3 regions of the Streptomyces gobiensis genome follow, and region 1 is predicted to be linked to each of the others. Evidence: riboswitches for the same ligand, from Rfam matches in the RefSeq annotation. Region 1 holds a riboswitch; each other region holds the start of a gene.
What was found. Region 1 has a riboswitch for cobalamin ahead of test1122_RS02335 (cobalamin biosynthesis protein). Riboswitches for the same ligand answer to the same signal wherever they lie in the genome.

Region 2: another riboswitch for cobalamin. It lies ahead of test1122_RS12170 (ABC transporter substrate-binding protein); the one in region 1 lies ahead of test1122_RS02335 (cobalamin biosynthesis protein).
Region 3: another riboswitch for cobalamin. It lies ahead of metE (5-methyltetrahydropteroyltriglutamate--homocysteine S-methyltransferase); the one in region 1 lies ahead of test1122_RS02335 (cobalamin biosynthesis protein).

Annotation. Positions count from the first base shown of each region.
Region 1 is NZ_CP086120.1:476,066-479,336, forward strand. It holds gene test1122_RS02325 (inorganic phosphate transporter) at 1-1,176, shown strand, start outside; gene test1122_RS02330 (hypothetical protein) at 1,210-1,422, shown strand; cobalamin riboswitch at 1,617-1,747, shown strand; gene test1122_RS02335 (cobalamin biosynthesis protein) at 1,869-2,786, shown strand; gene test1122_RS02340 (cobyric acid synthase) at 2,783-3,271, shown strand, end outside.
Region 2 is NZ_CP086120.1:2,629,585-2,632,855, forward strand. It holds cobalamin riboswitch at 1,013-1,181, shown strand; gene test1122_RS12170 (ABC transporter substrate-binding protein) at 1,165-2,841, shown strand; gene test1122_RS12175 (ABC transporter permease) at 2,838-3,271, shown strand, end outside.
Region 3 is NZ_CP086120.1:2,688,449-2,691,719, reverse strand. It holds gene metE (5-methyltetrahydropteroyltriglutamate--homocysteine S-methyltransferase) at 1-1,480, opposite strand, end outside; cobalamin riboswitch at 1,620-1,832, opposite strand; gene test1122_RS12435 (amidohydrolase family protein) at 2,389-3,261, shown strand.

The DNA of each region.
Region 1 (3,271 bases):
GCCATGGCCACCACCATCTCCACCGGGGCGATGAAGCCCAAGGCCGCGGTGGCGATGTCCGCGGCACTCAACCTCGTCGGCGCCTTTGTCTCCGTCGAGGTCGCCAAGACCATCTCCTCCGGAATCGTTGACGAGGGCGCCGGTATCCGACCGGAAGTGATCTTCGCTGGTCTGGTGGGCGCGATCACCTGGAATCTGCTGACCTGGCTCGCCGGTCTGCCCTCCAGTTCTTCACACGCCCTGATGGGTGGTCTGATCGGCGCGACCGTCGCCTCGGCCGGATTCCGCGCCGTCAACGGCGATGTCGTCGTCATGAAGGTGCTGATTCCGGCACTGGCCGCCCCCCTCGTCGCCGGTATCGCCGCGATGTTCGCGACCCGGCTGACCTACCGGCTGGCGCGCAGGGCCGATCAGCAGCAGACCGCCAAGGGCTACCGGGCGGGGCAGATTACCTCGGCCGCCCTGGTCTCCCTGGCCCACGGCACCAACGACGCGCAGAAGACCATGGGTGTGATCACCCTCGCGCTGATCACCGGTGGCGCGCTCGCCCCGAGCTCCGATCCGCCGACCTGGGTCATCGCCTCAGCCGGTCTCGCCATCGCGCTCGGCACCTACCTCGGTGGCTGGCGCATCATCCGCACCATGGGCAAGGGCCTCACCGACATCCAGCCGCCGCAGGGCTTCGCCGCCCAGACCAGTGCCGCGGCCACCATCCTGGCCTCGTCCCACATCGGCTTCTCGCTCTCCACCACGCATGTCTGCTCCGGCGCGGTCATGGGCTCCGGGCTGGGCCGCAGGGGCGGAATCGTCCGCTGGTCCACCGCGACCCGGATGTTCGTCGGCTGGGGGCTGACCCTGCCCGCCGCCGCGCTGATCGCCGCGATCTCGGCGGTCCTGGCCAGTCAGGGCGCCTGGGGAGTCGGCACGGTCACCTTCCTCCTGGTGGCCAGCTGCACCACCATCTGGTTCGCCTCCCGTCGCCAGCCGGTCGACCACACCAACGTCAACGATGTGGCGCCCATCAGTGACATACGCACGGAGCCCCAGGGTGTCGTCACCGCCGCCGTCCAGGCCGTCGCCCCGCCCCCGGCAGGCACCATGCCCGCCGAGCAGCAGAACGCCGAGCAGCAGAACGCTGAGCAGCCCGAACAGCCCGCTGCCAGCGTCACCCCATAAGCCAGGCACCGTAATCCAGAAGGAACCACCACGATGAACATTGACTGGGCCGCCCTCGGCCAGGTCTTCGGCGTCAGCCTCGTGGCGACCGTGGCCCTGGTGGGTGTCTTCACGCTCGGCATCGTCGGCTCCTCCGCCCGCAAGGCGGACGGCGGCTCGACCGCGCTCGCCCGGACCGGCGCGTACATCTGCTACGCCCTGTGCGCGATGGCCGTGGCATACGGCATCTACATCATCGCGACCTGAGTCAGCCGAGCACAGCTGCACAACTGCACAGCTGGCACAACTGGCACAGTCGGCACCGGCGTTCCCCGAGGGGGTACGGGCACCGCCCGTACCCCCTTTCGTGTGTCTGCTCACACTCTCCTGTCGCAGGTCAGGGGTGAGTTGACGGCTCTGTCCGGGCATGGTGGACTGCCCGTTGCCAAACGGCGGCAGGAGAGGAAGCCGGTGCGAATCCGGCGCGGTCCCGCCACTGTCACCGGGGAGCACACCCCCACCCGAAGAAGTCACGGTCCCGCACGGAGGCTGGAAGACCGGGGGATGTGCCGATCCGGGAGCCAGGAGACTCTCACCGCCGGTCACGTCGAGCCAGGGCGAGGACCCTGAGTGAGGACATACCGCCATGCCTGGCATTTCTCCGCCCCCTGACCTGTTGACCGTACGAGGTACGACGGCCGGCTGACGACGCGATGCGTTTCTCAGCGACCGGCGCCGCGCTGGGTTATCTCTGCGATGTGCTCGCGGGGGACCCGCGCCGTGCCCACCCTGTCGCCGCTTTCGGGCACATTGCCACCACGGTGGAGCGCCGGCTGTGGCGCGATCACCGCGCCGCGGGCGCGCTGCACGCTGTGCTGTGCGTTGGGGGCGCAGCCGCCGGCGCGGCGGCGCTGACGCGGCTATTCCCCCGCCGCTCCAAGGTCCTTACCGCTGGGGTGACGTGGGCCGTGCTGGGGGGTACGTCACTCGCTCGCGAGGCGTGGGCCGTTCGGGACGCGCTGGCCGACGGGGACATCGAGCGGGCCCGGAAGCTGCTCCCGGGACTGTGCGGGCGGGACCCACAGGCGCTGGACGCGGACGGAATCGCCCGGGCCGTAGTGGAGTCGGTCGCCGAGAACACCTCGGACGCGGTCGTCGGCGCACTCGTCTGGGGCGCCCTCGGGGGCGTGCCGGGAATGGCCGCGTTCCGGGCAGTCAACACCCTCGATGCCATGGTCGGCCATAAGTCCGCCCGCTACCGCCGGTTCGGCTGGGCCGCCGCCCGGCTGGACGATGTCGCCGGGTGGCCGGGCTCCCGGCTCACCGCCACGCTGGCGGCGCTCCTCGGCCCGGACCGGCGCGGCGCGCTGCGTGCCTGGCGGCAGGACGCGGGCCTGCACCCCAGCCCCAACGCCGGGCCGGTGGAGGCCGCGTTCGCGGGCGCGCTGGGGGTACGGCTGGGCGGCACCCTCTCCTATGGCGGACGCGTCGAACACCGCCCGGTGCTCAACGCTCCCGGCAGAGCGGTCGAAGCAGCCGATATCGAGCGGGCTGTCCGGCTCTCCCGCCATGTCAGCGCACTGGCTCTGGCCGTGTGCTGCGCGGCCGGTTATGTGAAGGAGCGGACATGACGGGCGGCGGGCTCCTCGTGGCGGGAACGACCTCCGACGCGGGCAAAAGTGTGGTCACAGCGGGCATCTGCCGGTGGCTGGCGCGTAAGGGCATCAACGTCGCGCCCTTCAAGGCGCAGAACATGTCACTCAACTCCTTTGTCACCCGTGAGGGTGCTGAGATCGGGCGGGCGCAGGCCATGCAGGCGGCCGCCGCCCGGACCGAGCCGAGCGCGCTGATGAATCCCGTACTGCTCAAGCCCGGCGGGGACCGCACCAGCCAGGTCGTACTGCTGGGGAAGCCGGTCGGCGAGCTGAGCGCGCGTGGCTACCACGCGGCGGGGCGGCAGGAGCGGCTGCTCGGCACGGTGACGGACTGTCTGGCCGAGCTGCGGCGCACCCACGACGCGGTGATCTGCGAGGGAGCCGGGAGTCCGGCCGAGATCAATCTGCGGCGCGGCGACATCGTCAATATGGGTATCGCGCGGGCGGCCCGTATCCCCGTG
Region 2 (3,271 bases), 2.2 Mb from region 1:
GGACCGAGCGATAAGGCTGGGTCCGGCTGTTCGGGAAAGGCCGCGTGAAAAAGCGCGGCGGCAGTGCCAGGCCTCCGCACGTCTTCGTGCTCGACTGCGAGGCACTCGCTCTCGTGGTGCGCGGCGACCTACAAGATGATCCCCGGCTCGGCCTCGCACCCGCGGAGTAACCGAGGTAATGACCTCCCCTACGACATTCATCGAGGCATACGACAGCAGGACCACCGAACAGCGCGCTGGGGCTGGGTGATCTCCCGCGTCCGGGTTGCCGACATCGGCAAGGACGAGGCCCGCGCAGCCCTTCACCTGCTGACCGACGTCACACTGCACGGCCACAAGCACGCCATCGTCGTCAAGGGCGTATAAGCGAGCAGCAATCGACCACATGGTCTCAGTTCTTGTCTCATTCAGGCACGCCCAGCACCGTCCGGAAGCCAGGAGACCACCGACTCCGCCGCAGATCAGGACAACCTTGATCACCTCAGGACGCCCTGTCGAACAGTTGGAAAGTGTGGGGGGCAACCCCCCACGAGTTTCGAATTTCGCATCCTCCACCCAGCCTTACCGGGCTGAGCAAGAGCCCCGACAGCTCAGCGGCTGGGGACCTCGTCGTGCCGTGGTTGCAGTTGCCGCCCGGGGACCCGTGCGAACCTCAGCGAACTCGCTTCGCGAGCGGTGCTGCGGGTGCCCTGGGAATAATCGGCGCCTAGCTCGGCCTTCGTCGCCAGAAGATGTCCGATAAGTGGTCGGAAACGCGAGGAGTGACTCCTGACCTGCAACGATAGGGCCTGGGTGTCCGAGTATCGAGGGCGGTGGCCATTGGGAAGTCTCGGAGCGTGTTGCTGGTCGAAACGGTCCCCAAGTCCGGTGTCGATACGGCGATGTCGCGGGCGCTGGTGTGGTGGCGCAAGCCCCCGTGGCGCTTCGGTTGCCGGGTCCGGCTTGTCCCGCTCTGACCGGCGCCGCTGGGGGCTGGTGAGCAGTGACACTCCCCATGGACCGGCTGGGCTGGCTATGTTGTCCGTGCCGCGGTTACGGGAAACCGGTGTGGATCCGGTGCGGTCCCGCCACTGTGACCAGGGAGCTCCCCTGCATCTGTGCCACTGCGCCCGAGGGCGTGGGAAGGCGTGGGGGAGCGGTGAGCTGGAAGCCAGGAGACCGGCCGTGGTGCAAGCCCAGTGGTTCCACGAGGATGGAGACGGGTCCACCATGGTCGGTCCTGCCCGGGCGCGCCTTGCGCTGCCCAGTTCTGTACGTTCCCCCGCACATCAGGTCAACCGGCGCGCGTTTCTGCGTGGGCTGGCGGTCGCCTCGTCCGGTCTCGCCCTCGGCGGTGGCCTGACCGCGTGCGCCTCCGGGCAGACCTCGCCCACCGGCGCGGGGGAGCCCCGGCGCGGGGGCCGGCTGCGTGCGGTGGTCTCGGGGGCCAGCTCCAGCGATGACACGCTGCACCCCTTCGTCGCCGGATCGTGGGGCGCGGGCATCGTGATGAAGAACCTCTTCGACAAGCTGTGCGCGTACGACGACGATCTCACGGTCACCAACCGGCTTGCGGAGTCCATCGAACCGAACTCCGACGGCTCGCGGTGGACCATCAGGCTCCGGGACGGCGTCGAGTGGCACGACGGCAAGCCGCTGTCGGCCGACGACCTGATGTACTCCATCAGGTATCTGCTCGACCCCAAGTCCTCCTTCACGGGTGCCAAGGACCTCGCGATGGTGGATGCCGAGGGGCTGCGCAAGGTGGACCGGCGTACCGTGGCGGTCCCGATGCGCCAGCCCATCGCCGACCTGCCGTCGCTGCTCGCGGGCTGGTACGTCTACGTCATCCAGGACGGCACGACCGCGTTCGACAACGACCATCCGCCGGTCGGCACCGGGCCGTTCCGGTTCGGCCGGTGGAGCCCGGGGGACCGGGTGCGGCTGACCCGGAACGACTCCTACTGGGAGAGCGGTCGCCCCTACCTCGACGAGCTGGAGATCATCTTCATCACCAAGCCCGACACCCGGCTCAACGCGCTGCTCGGCGGCGACGCCGATGTCGCGCACGAGCTGGCCTGGGCGCAGGCCGCGGCGCAGGAGCGGGCGGGCCGGGTCCAGGTCGTGACGTCGCCGGTCGGCCGTATGCAGAGCTTCAACATGATGGTCGACCGGAAGCCGTTCAGCGATCCGGATGTGCGCGAGGCCCTGAAGCTGGCGGTGGACCGCCAGGAGATCGTGGACACGGTGTACTCCGGCTACGCCGAAGTGGGCAACGACCTGTACGGGTTGGGTGCTCCGCTGTACCACGACGACCTGCCGCAGCGCGGCTACGATCCGGACAAGGCGAAGTCGCTGCTGCGCAAGGCGGGTCAGGAGGGGCTGACCGTCACCCTCCACACCTCAGATGTCTCCCCCGGCATGCTGGAGGCCGCGACCCTCTACGCCGAGCAGGCCAGGCGTGCGGGGATCGCCATCAAGCTGGACAAGTCACCGGCCGACTCGTACTGGTCGCAGGTGTGGGCCAAGAAGCCCTTCGCGCAGGGCGGCTGGGGCAACTACGCGCTCGACTGGTTCTACGGACAGACGATGCTGTCCACCTCGGACCGGAATGAGACCGGCTGGCGCCGTCCGGACTGGGACAAGCGGTTCTTCGCCGCGCGCGCCACCATGGACCCCGGCCTGCGGGAGCGGCGCTACGCCGATCTGCAGCAGGAGCTCTGGCAGGACGGCGGGCACATCATCCACTCGTTCATGCAGTGGATCGACGGCGCACAGCACAAGGTCGGCGGCGTCCGCGGCGCCCCGCCGGCTTCCGACGGCTGGGGCAGCTACCGCGATGTCTGGATCGGCGGCGCGTGACCTGCCATGCGCACCCGTTGCTCACCGCGTGCGGGCGGCGGCTGCTGGCCGCGGCAGGGGTGACGGGCGCCGCCACGGTGCTGGTGTTCGCCGGGACGGAGCTGCTCCCGGGTGACGCGGCCGAGGTGATTCTGTCCCGGTCGGCGGGCGGGGCGGGCGGTACGCCGGAGCAGATCGCCGCGCTGCGCGCGGAGCTGGGCCTGGACCGGCCCTGGGCCCTGCGGTACGTCGACTGGCTGGCCGGGACCGTCGACGGCGACCTGGGGCGCTCCCTGGTCAGCGGCCGCCCGGTGACCGACATCGTCGGCCAGCGGCTGGGCAACACGCTGCTGCTGGCCGGGCTGGCGGCGGCGCTGCTGGTGCCGGTCGCGATCGGGCTCGGGGTGTGGTCGGGCCTGCAGCAGGGCCGGTTCGCGGACCGCGTCACCTC
Region 3 (3,271 bases), 2.2 Mb from region 1:
CCAGTACGTCCAGCCCGGCCTCCTCCTGGCAGCCGATGACCGTGCGGATCTCCTCGGCGATCCGCTCCCGGTAGGCGTCCGCGCTGATCCGCCCCGCGCGCAAGGCCGCCCGCGCCTGGCGCAGTTCGCCGGTCTGCGGGAAGGAACCGATGCTGGTCGTCGGCAGCGGCGGCAGCCCCAGCCGGGCCCGCTGGGCGGCGGCCCGCTCCGGATACGGCTGTGGGCGCCGGGCATCCGAGGCGGTGACCGCCGCACACCGCGCCCGTACGGCCGGGTCCCGGGTGAGCGCCGAGCCCGCCCGGGAGGCCCGCGCGGCCCGGGACGCGGCGAGCTGCGGGGCGACGGCGTCCCGGCCCCCGGTCAGGGCGCGGGCCAGTACGGTCACTTCGGCGGTCTTCTGCCGGGCGAAGGAGAGCCAGCGGGTGATCTGTGGGTCGAGATCCCGTTCGGCGGCGACATCGAGCGGGACATGGAGCAGCGAGCAGGACGGTGCCACATCCACCGAACCGGCCAGCCCGAGCAGGGTGGCGAGGGTGCCCAGGGCGTGCCCCAGGTCGGCCGCCCAGACATTGCGGCCGTCCACCACTCCCGCGATCAGCCGCTTTCCCCGCACCCCGCCGATGTTGGCCAGCCAGTCGAGGTTGGCCGCCGCCGGGCCGGTGAAGTCCAGGGCCAGCCCCTCGACGGGTGAGTCGGCCAGTACCGGCAGCGCCTCGCCGAGGGTGTCGAAGTAGGAGGCCACCAGGAGCTTTGGACGGTCCGACCGGGGCGCGGCGGCGCACAGTTCGCGGTAGGCGCGAGCGGTGGCGCCCAGCACCGAGCCCGGCTGGTCCTGGACCAGTACGGGATCATCGAGCTGCACCCACTCGGCGCCGGCCGCCCGTAGATCGGCGAGTACGGAGGCGTATACGGGCAGCAGCCGGTCGAGCAGGGTCAACGGCGCGAAGCCGGGATCAGTACCGGGCGCGGGCTTGGCCAGCAGCAGAAAGCTGATCGGGCCCAGCAGCACGGGCCGGGCGTTCAGCCCTGCCTGCCGGGCCTCGGTGAACTCCTCGACCGGCTTACGGGAGTCGGCCGTGAAGACGGTGTCCGCGCTGAGCTCCGGGACCAGATAGTGGTAGTTGGTGTTGAACCACTTCGTCATCTCCAGCGGCTCGGCCTCGGCCGTGCCGCGTGCCATGGCGAAGTAGGTGTCGAGGCTGGTGCCGGCGGCGCCGCGGTGCCGCTTGGGCACCGCGCCCACCATCCAGGCCGTGTCCAGCACATGGTCATAGAGCGAGAAATCGCCGGTGGGGATCTCTGCGATGCCCGCCGCGCGCAGCTCCTGACGGGTGGCGGCGCGCAGTGCGGCCGCGGTCGCCCGCAGCTCGTCGGCGGTGATATGGCCCGCCCAGTAGCCTTCGACGGCCTTCTTCAACTCCCGGTTGGGGCCCTGCCGGGGGTATCCGTGCAGCGTGGCTTGAGTTGGCTTGATCGGCATGACGGAACTCTCCTTCGCGAGTTCTCCGGTGACCCGTGGCCGGGTGGCCGGGGATGGCATGCGAAGGAGCCGGGCGTGTGTACGGCCGCCCTGCCACCGCCGACCTGCCCACGAGGTCCTCCGGTACGACCGCCCGCCTGGTGGCGTGCGGGCAGTGGCAGGTCTTCGGACTCGTGGGCAGGCCCTTAGGGGCGCCTAATGGCCGTCGCTTCCCGGACGCGGAGGCGTCCAGTGCGTATGACGGCGGTCGTTCCCACTCACCGCTGCGGGGCAGTTCCGGATTCGCACCGGATTCCCTCTTGCGACGCTCCCGCCTGGCTGACGGGCCGAACCAACTGCGCGGCCAGTCTATGGGTTTCCTCTGTGTTCTCCCCCAGCTACCTCCCCCAGCTACCGCTGGGAGGTGCCCCCAGGAGGTGCCCCCAGGGAGGTGCCCCCAGGGAGGTGCCCCCAGGGAGGTGCCCACCCCTTCCCGGCTGTACGGCTGCGGGGGTGCCGTGGGTGGGTTTCCCCGTATCCCGCCCCTTCCCGTAACCGGGGCTTCGCCCCAGGGCCCCGGGGTTGGCCGGGTGCGGGACGGTGGCCACGGGGTTGTGCCCACCAAGCGTCGCGAGCTCTGTTGCGGGGTGGGTCGGAGCGTCGTGGCTGGTGTGGGTGGGTGGTTGCGTAGCAGGGTGGGCCCACGTCCCTCGCGGGGCTGCGAGTGCCCACAACGGGGGTTGGGGTCGGTGCCCGCAACGCTCGGGTGGGCCAGTGCCCACAACACGGGTGGGGGTTTGGGGGCGTCGGCCTCCGGTTTCGGGGGAGGGTTGGGGTAGGGGAGTGAAAGTCTTGCTTGGGGGGTGCGTGGGCGGCTTAGGGTCGCCATATGCAGGCTACATATATCGCGACCGGTGGGATGGGTGACCATGGCTGCCGGGGATGACCGCGTCACCGCGTTCTGGCGGGAGCTCGGGTTGCCCGGGCTGGTGGACGTGCATACGCACTTCATGCCCGAGCGGGTGCTGGACAAGGTCTGGGCGTACTTTGACGCGGTCGGCCCGATGACCGGGCTTGAGTGGCCCATCACCTACCGGCACGAGGAGGACGAACGGCTCTCCGTGCTCCGCGGGTTCGGGGTGCGGGCCTTCACCTCGATGATCTATCCGCACAAGCCCGGCATGGCCGCCTGGCTCAACAGCTGGAGCGCGGACTTCGCCGCCCGCACCCCCGACTGTCTGCACACCGCGACCTTCTTCCCGGAGCCGGCAGCGGCTGACTATGTGCGGCAGGCGCTGGAGGGCGGTGCGCGGGTCTTCAAGTCCCATATACAGGTCGGTGACTACGACCCGGGCAGCCCGCTCCTGGACCCCGTGTGGGGAATGCTCGCCGAGGCCGGTGTCCCCACCGTGATCCACTGCGGCTCCGGCCCCGCTCGGGGCAAGCACACCGGGCCGGAGCCGATCGCCGCCCTGCTGTCCCGGCATCCCCGGCTGCCGCTGATCATCGCGCACATGGGGATGCCGGAGTACGCGGAGTTCCTGGATCTGGCAGAGGCCTATGAGGGCGTCATGCTCGATACGACGATGGCCTTCACCGACTTCTCCGAGCGGCTGATGCCCTTCCCACGCGCCGAGCGGCCACGTCTGGCCGCCCTGGGCGACCGGATCCTGTTCGGCAGCGACTTTCCCAACATTCCGTACGGCTACGCCCATGCTCTGGAGGCACTTACCCGGCTCGATCAGGACGATGACTGGCTGCGCGCGGTCTGTCATGACAACGGCGCACGGCTCTTTCGGTAGCCCGGCGGCG